DNA from 2 places in the Streptococcus sp. Marseille-P7375 genome. Region 2 is predicted to be linked to the other one. Evidence: predicted binding sites of a transcription regulator. Region 2 holds the regulator's gene; the other holds the start of a gene.
The links. Region 2 encodes HrcA, which represses chaperone genes, less so after heat shock. Its sites were predicted from a motif close to TTAGCACTCNNNNNNNNNGAGTGCTAA; they were not measured.
Positions count from the first base shown of each region.

Region 1: the regulator HrcA is predicted to act here: its motif matches at 3,101-3,127, upstream of groES (co-chaperone GroES).

Region 1 is NZ_CABPTR010000002.1:312,157-316,458, reverse strand. It holds gene FZ954_RS07070 (PTS sugar transporter subunit IIA) at 1-364, shown strand, start outside; gene FZ954_RS07065 (PTS sugar transporter subunit IIB) at 403-897, shown strand; gene FZ954_RS07060 (PTS sugar transporter subunit IIC) at 1,016-1,861, shown strand; gene FZ954_RS07055 (PTS system mannose/fructose/sorbose family transporter subunit IID) at 1,863-2,702, shown strand; gene FZ954_RS07050 (hypothetical protein) at 2,720-3,010, shown strand; gene groES (co-chaperone GroES) at 3,151-3,432, shown strand; gene groL (chaperonin GroEL) at 3,456-4,302, shown strand, end outside.
Region 2 is NZ_CABPTR010000005.1:59,502-63,803, forward strand. It holds gene dnaK (molecular chaperone DnaK) at 1-88, opposite strand, end outside; gene grpE (nucleotide exchange factor GrpE) at 330-875, opposite strand; gene hrcA (heat-inducible transcriptional repressor HrcA) at 914-1,948, opposite strand; gene FZ954_RS10085 (ClbS/DfsB family four-helix bundle protein) at 2,144-2,692, opposite strand; gene FZ954_RS10090 (GyrI-like domain-containing protein) at 2,705-3,319, opposite strand; gene FZ954_RS10095 (YafY family protein) at 3,380-4,279, opposite strand.

The DNA of each region.
Region 1 (4,302 bases), on a different contig from region 2:
TGGTGATAAAACAGACCAAATCATCGCTATGGGTCTGAAAGAGGGAAAATCAGTCGATGATTTTGCTCTCGATTTCCGTCAAGCCTTGGCAGGTTTAGAAGCAGATGATTCAGTCTTGGTTTTAGCCGATATTGTCGGAGGCAGTCCTTTGACCACAGCGGCTAGTGTCCTAGCAGAATTAGGCAAATTGGATTCGGCAGTCATTCTTGGAGGGCTGAATCTGACGATGGGGCTCACTGGCCTTGTGATGAAGGACATGCTGGAAGGCAAAGACCTTGCTCAAACGATTCTTTCAGAAGCGACGGCAGCCTTGCAGGAGTTTGAAGTTTCATCAGACGATGATGAGGAAGACGACGACATTTAAAAAGTTATTCATTTACTAACTTAGATAGGAGATTCAAAATGGTAGTAACATTTGTACGGATTGACGACCGCATGATCCACGGTCAAACTGTCACTCGTTGGGCTAAGGAATATCCTTGCGATGGGCTGATTGCAGTCAATGATGCAGCAGCCAGCAACAAAGTCTTGATTCAAGCCTACAAAGGGGCTTCTGACAAGAAAACTTTCGTTTGGACTAAGGAAGCCTTCAAGGAAAAATCTGGCAAGGTAACTGAATCTGACAGCCGCTATTTCTTGATTACCAAAAATCCGATTGATATGAAAGAAATCTTGGTGGACCAAGGATTTGTGCCAGGTAATGTCAAAGAAATCATCGTCGGACCAGCCAATGACCGTCCAGGAGCTGTCAAGCTGGGCAACAATCAATCCATCACGCAAGAAGAAGCGGAAGCGATTGAAGCGATTGAAAAAGCAGGTTACAAGGTGAAATTCCAGCTGCTTCCAGACGTTTCCATCGGTTACTGGAGCGATTTCAAATCTAAATTTGGTTTTTAAACAGGAGCAGAAGTTAAGCAGGACAAGGTTTTGGACTTTCGATAGCCTTGCGGGGCAGGGTCTGTTTGAAGGAGTTGGAACTGAGCTCCTGCTCGATCTTACTTAAAGGAGAAAGATTATGACAATTTCTTGGTTGCAAGCCGCAATACTCGGTATCTTTGCTAGTTTATCCTCTATGCCGGGTATGGGTGGCTCAAGTATTGGTAACTATACACTTGGACGTCCGCTTGTCGGAGGCCTCGTCTGTGGTTTGATTTTAGGAGATGTGAGCCTCGGTATTATCTGTGGGGTAGCCATGCAGTTGGTGTATATCGCGCTGGTAACCCCTGGCGGTACTGTTTCGGCCGATGTCCGTGCAGTTTCTTATATCGGTATTCCTTTGGCAATGGTTGCGATCAAGTCACAAGGGATTTCAGATGCTCAGCAGGCTGCTGACTTTGCAAAATCAATGGGTGTGCTGGTTGGTACGCTGGGAACTGTTCTCTTCTACGGAACAGCAACGATGAACTTGGTATGGCAACACATGGGCTGGAAAGCAGTCGAACAGGGAGCATACAAAAAATTGTATGCAGTTGACTGGTATCTGCCTTGGGTTTCCCACTTCCTCTTCTCTTTTTTGCCAACATTAATTCTTTGCCGTTACGGTGCTGATGCTGTTACAGCTCTGAAAGATGCCCTCCCAATGGATGGTCTACCAATGAAAACCCTCTTCACAGTAGGTTCTCTCCTCCCATGTGTCGGTATTGCGATTCTCTTGAAACAAATCGTTGAAAAAGTGACAGACTTTGTCCCATTCTTCGTTGGCTTTACCTTGGCTGCCTCACTTGGCCTCAACCTTGTGTCTAGTGCAGTTGTATCACTGATCTTTGCCCTGCTCTTCTATGAAGTACAGATGGCGAAAAATGTCAAAGCTAGTGCTGTGGCAGTAGGTGATTTTGACGATGATGACGAGGAGGATATCTAAGATGGCAACTAAAAAAATATCTAAAAAAACACTGACCAAATCATTCCACCACTGGTACTATGGTCACTTGACCTGCTTCTCTCAAGAGCACATGCAGACTTTTGGTTACTTGACTTCTATGCTACCAATCGTGGAAGAATTGTACGATACAAAAGAAGAGCAAGCGCGTTCTATGCACACTTATACAGCCTTCTTCAACACGGAACCTCAGCTGGGTACTCTGGTCGTTGGGATCACAGCTGGTTTGGAAGAAGCGCGTGCCAATGGTGCAGAAGCAGTAAATGACGAAACCATCAACGGACTTCGGGCTGGCTTGATGGGGCCGGTTGCTGGTATCGGTGACTCTCTGATCGTTGGAACCTTGATTCCAGTTATTTTAGGGATTTCAATGGGGCTTTCAAATGGAGGCTCACCTGTCGGTGCCATCTTCTATATCCTAGTTTGGAATCTGCTGGCTTATTTCGGTATGCGTTTCGCTTACTTTAAAGGCTATGAATTGGGAGACAAGGCCGTTGAATTTCTAGTAGGAGAACAAGGGCAAGCTATCCGTAAATCTGTTGGGATTGTCGGCGGAATGGTTATCGGTGCTGTTGCAGCAACTTGGGTACCTATCAAAACTGCCTTCCAATTGACCAATCCGGGTGAAAAAGAGCCTTACCTTGTCTTACAAGATAAATTAGACGGTGTTTACCCAGGTCTCTTAACAGCTGTTTTTATCGTATTTTGCTGGTGGCTCATGGCCAAGAAGAACCTTTCTCCAATCAAAGTGATGCTCATTCTGGTTGTTATCGCCTTTCTTGGAGTACTGGCTGGCTTCTTTAACCCAGGTCTCCAATATTAAGAAAAAGAGGAAAAATCATGACAGAACAAGAATTGATTCAAGGCTATGAAACAGAAATTCAATACCAGAAGCATATGATTGAAAATCTCGGACGCTGGTTTAGTCTTTTCTTTACCATTGCCAGTATCGGTTTTGTCCTGATTTATCTCTTTCATCGAACTAATCTGCTTCTGTTTATCGTAGGAGTCATCTTAGCTATTTTGGGAATTCTTGTCATGCTGGTCTTTGGCTATGGCATCTACAAGGGTAGACTAAATCTGCAAAAAGTGATTGATGATTTTGAAGAGAAACTGAAGTTAGCTCAATAATGTTTCCAATTAATTTCCCCAAAAACTTTGTCATTCGGCAAAGTTTTTTCTTGACTATTTCTGACCAAGTGATAAAATAATAACTATAGATTAGCACTCGATGTCATAGAGTGCTAAAATTCAATCTTTGGAGGAAAAAGATGTTAAAACCATTAGGTGACCGTGTGGTCTTAAAAGTAGAAGAAAAAGAACAGAAAGTTGGTGGCTTTGTCATTGCTGGTGCAGGACAGGACGCGACAAAAGAAGCAAAAGTTATTGCAGTTGGCCAAGGAATCCGTACGTTGAACGGAGAGTTGGTTGCACCAAGTGTCAAGCCAGGTGATAAGGTTTTAGTTGAAAGTCATGCTGGCATTGAAGTCAAAGATCAAGATGAGAAATTCTTGGTTGTTGGGGAAGCAAGCATTCTTGCAATTGTGGAGTAAAAATCTAAGAAAGAGGTTTAAAAATGGCAAAAGATATTAAATTTTCATCAGATGCACGCAGCGCAATGGTTCGTGGTGTGGATATTCTAGCAGATACTGTCAAGGTAACCTTGGGCCCTAAAGGTCGCAATGTCGTTTTGGAAAAATCTTTTGGTTCACCCCTCATCACCAATGACGGTGTGACCATTGCCAAGGAAATCGAACTGGAAGACCATTTTGAAAATATGGGTGCTAAGCTAGTGTCAGAAGTGGCTTCAAAAACCAATGATATCGCTGGAGACGGAACAACGACTGCTACTGTCTTGACCCAAGCTATCGTCCGAGAAGGGATTAAAAACGTGACTGCGGGTGCCAACCCAATCGGTATCCGCCGCGGAATTGAAGCAGCAGTTGCGACTGCTGTCAGCGCTCTGAAAGAAACTGCGATTCCAGTTTCTAACAAGGAAGCAATTGCTCAGGTTGCTGCCGTATCTTCTCGCAGCGAGAAAGTCGGCGAGTACATCTCTGAAGCTATGGAAAAAGTTGGCAACGATGGCGTTATCACCATCGAAGAGTCCAAAGGGATGGAAACAGAGCTGGATGTCGTAGAAGGAATGCAGTTTGACCGTGGCTACCTGTCTCAATACATGGTGACGGATAGCGAAAAAATGGTGGCTGATCTGGACAACCCTTATATCTTGATTACAGACAAGAAAATTTCTAACATTCAAGAGATTTTGCCATTGTTGGAAAGTATTTTGAAAACCAACCGTCCGCTCTTGATCATTGCAGATGATGTGGATGGTGAAGCTCTGCCAACACTGGTTCTTAACAAGATTCGTGGTACCTTTAATGTCGTGGCTGTTAAAGCACCAGGTTTCGGTGACCGTC
Region 2 (4,302 bases):
GATTTGCAATGATTTTGCTTTCAGTTCCTTCAAGAACTGCAACTGCTGAGTTTGTTGTACCTAAGTCAATACCGATAATTTTAGACATGTGTTTTTCTCCTTAAATTTTATATTCTGTTTTTCTTTTTGATACTCTTCTTAGGTGGCGGCGCCGTCAGAGCTTGACTTCGTCAATCTCTTTGACTAAACTTTGAGCCTAAGTCTCAAAGTTTGCGCAAATAACGCCACGGCGAAGAGTATCGTCTTTGGTTCGCTTCGCTCACTGTTGCAAAGCTGAACAATTTTTTATCTTTCTTCATAGTTTAGTGTCGTTTCGGACAAGGTTTCAATTAATTGTATACTACTACCATCGCTGGTCTTAGGATGCGGTCATGGAGTTTATATCCTTTTTGGAAGACTTGGGCAATGGTATCTGCTGGATGTTCGTCGTCTGCTGGGAGAGTTTGGATGGCCATGTGATAGTTATGGTCAAATGCTCCGTCCGCCGCAATTTCTTCAATTCCTTCTTCTTTAAGGGCATGAATCAAGCTTTCTTGCACCATCTCCAATCCTTTTTTGACGTCGTCTGTCAATCCTTCAACGGCAAGGGCACGCTCTAGGTTGTCCAAAGAAGGGAGGATTGCTTTTGCCAAATCTTGGCTACGATAGCGTTGCAAGAGTTGACGTTCTTCATTGGCACGACGTTGGATATTTTGCATTTCTGCATGAGCGCGAAGGTATTTATTTTCAAAGTCTTCTGCCCGCTCATTTGCTAGTTCTAGTTCTGATTTTTCAGGAGTAGCTTCATCCGCTTCTTCAACGGTTTCGACAGCTTCTTCAGTAGCTTCTACCACTTCCTCTTCTTTTACTTCTTCGTTTTTTATTTCCTCAGACATTTTTCGCCTCCTTTTTAGGAATTTATGTAATTTCATGTTCAACTCACCTCATAATGATTGCTACTCAGATATCGGTAGAAATCTGTGAGTTTCATCGTCAAGACTCGATTGACAACATTGAGCTGACTAACCACTTTTTGGTAATCCAGATTGACTGGACCGACCACCGCCAGCATACCAAAGCCCCGATAGGGAATTAAAAACTTGCTGGAAATCAAGGTTAGATTGGCCAGACAGTCCTCTTGACTAGCTGCGACTCGGACATTTTGCATCTGATCCTCAGCTAGACTATCACGGATCTCAAAAGCCACCTTCTGACGATCATCAAAAAACTGATAAGCCTCAAGATCCGCAAAACGTAGCAACTGGACTTTGCCAGCTACAGCTACTTTTTCCGAAAACATCTGAGCAAAAATATGCTCAAAGAGATCGAGAACATTGTCCGTCGTCGTAAAGTAACGCTGGATAATCTGCGGAATCTCCGTCCGAATCTTGTAGTGAATATCTAAGACCGTCTGTCCCAAAAAGCGCTCCTGAATCATATCCCTCAAGCGCAGTAGGTCATCCTGGAGAAAATTCCTAGGAATCATGAACTGACTGGTCAGGGTGTTGGACTCATCCAGAGTAAAGACAGCTAAAGCTGCGTGCTGGCTAATAACAACGATATCAAAAGCCGTCAGCCGTTGCCGACTAGGCTCGACGTCAAGAGCTACAACCGTGCAATCACTCAACTCTGCCAAGACGTCCGCTGCCCGCTGCAGGATATCCTCCAGCTTGAAGAATTCTTGGTCGAAAGCTTTGACAACCTCGTAGAGCTCATTTTCCGCCAGCTGATCAAAGGTCAAGGAATGACGGACAAAATACTGGAAACCTGCTACACTGGGCTTGCGCCCACTCGATGTATGAGCCTTTTCTAGCAACCCTTCCTTTTCCAAGGCTGCCATGTCATTACGGATGGTGGCACTCGAGGACTGGATAGACTCTTGCAAGGCTTTAGAACCGACAGGCTCATGCGTCTTGGTAAAGATATCAATAATTAGATTTAAAATCTCATTTTGGCGTTCTGTTACCAAGGACCTCACCTCTCTTTAGAAAATTCCAGCCACTGGCGAGATTTTATTTTTTATATTTAGCACTCTAATACGTCGAGTGCTAAGTTATGATTCTATTATACACTCTTAAAAATGAATGTCAAGACAAAAACTCAAAAAATTAGCACTCTTTTTGCAAGAGTGCTAAAAATCGGTCTCAAGTCCTAGAAAACTTTATTAGATAGGATTCCTTTTACAATTCTTTTGATGAGCTTTAAGCTTTTTCATAGCCCAATCATAGTGGCTGGATGTAGAGCTGACAAAATAAGAACCCAAGGTCGTTCCGCCTGTCCATCTATAAACTCCCTTGGAAAACAATTCTTCATTGGTCAAGGTTACGGCTAGGTCCAGGACAGCTCTATGCGAACCAGCCAGTAAAGAACTTGCCTCCTCAAGAGAGGTCTGCTGGTGCTTTTCCCAAAATGTGACATTCATATCACCATACGTTCTCCAATTGTAGGGAGCTGGCAAGAAGGACTTCTCTTCTCCCCTTTGATTGGCCTGAACCCAGTTGAGCAGCAGCTGGTGCCATTCATAAAGATGGATTAAGACATCCCTCAGGTTCCGATCGCGCTTCCAGTGGGCTTCTTTCTTTTTCTCATCCTTTGAAAAATCAAAGGGCCTCGCCAACTCTTCTGCTGTCATGTTCGAAATGAGCATATTGAGTTTTTCGAAATTTTCTGTAGCCGCAGCCAGTAAATCGTTTTTTGTTGCAGGTCTTGGCATGACAAATTCCTCCTATCTGACGGAATACCTTAAGATGGTTTTCAACTTTTCTTCTGACGTCCTATTTTTGTTGCTCAAGTAAATCTCTCTGTGAACTTGGCCGCATCTCTCCAGTCCCAAGCTGCTTGCCAGCTCGTCCATTTTCTCAAAAGAGGTCGGCTCACTATCATAACTCCCTATATGTAGGATCTGAATAGCCCGTTCCTCTGGCAAGCTCTGTAAACGGATATCGTCGTAGAGAGGATTGGGCTTTTTCTTGCGGACATTCTCAAGCGCTGCCGCAAATATATCCTGATCGATGACATTAGGCTGCTGAATCATGAGCTGATAGCGAAGCTGACTTTTATCGAAGCCTTCCCCAGCAGCTTTTTCCCAGATTCCTTCCAAAGGATAGACCGTGAAATCCTTCACCTTATCTTCCGCCTCATCTTTCATCATGGATTTAAAGAGCATTTTTATGGAATAGGCCAGTGAATAAAGGGCAGATACCCGCTCAGAGAAATCCGCTTCATTGGGGTCGCCCTCGCCTTCAATCACAATGAACTGTTGACTCGGCACCTCTACTAGCTCTGGCTTTTGCTTGGCCCCATAAAGACCTTTCTCGCCCTTTCTCCATTCATATTTCATCTTGCTGCCTCCTTTTCTCTTCTTACCATTAGTATACAAGAAGATACCTGACACCCTATGTCAAGTTTTATATTTTTCTGCCAGCTGATGAATCATTTCCTTCATTTTCAATCTTATTTCGGGCGGTTCTAAGACCTCCACAGCGTCTCCAAAGGACAGGATGTAACTGTATAGACGCTGATCATTGGGAATTTCGATTTCTGTATATAAATTTCCTTCGGCATCTGTCCGAATGTCTCCGCTTAGTTCATCATAAACCCTGAAGGCCACTTTGCGATCAAACTTGACTGCCAGCTTAATGGTATTTTCATAGGTCAGTTCTTTTTCCAAGACGACATCTTCAAAGCTGTCCTCAAACCTCTCCTCCAGCCGCTCCAGATTTTTCATCCGAGATAGCTTAAAATATCTGAATTCCTGTCGCAAGAGGCAAAAGGCATAGAGGTACCAATTCTGATTTTTAAAGAACAAGCGTATAGGCTTGACACGGCGATTTGTCTCCTGACCATCACTAGCTAAGTAAGAAAAAGAAACAAGATGCTTGCCTAGAATTGCAGTTTTCAATTGATGAAAGGTATCTTCATATGCTTTATCGTTTTGCCAGTGGTTAAAATCGATTTCGATCCAGTTGGGATTTTTGACTTGAAATAGCGCCGAAAGCTTTGTAAGCAGGTCACTCTGGTAAAGCTGACTGGTACTATCCAGACCTTGCAGGGCCGCCATAATCTGCTCTTTCTCCTCCGCTGTCAGCAAGGACTTCCGCAAGACATAATCCTCTGCGATTTCTATGCCACCTCCCTTTCCTTGCGTGGTATAAATCGGAATCCCAGCGCTGCTTAGAGAATCCACATCTCGATAAATAGTCCGGACCGAAACTTCGAATTTCTCGGCCAGCTCCGTTGCAGTCACTTTCCCTCTCTCCAAAATATAGTACAATATCCGAAATAGTCGATTATTCTGCATGCCTACTCCTTCTCCTCTTCCTA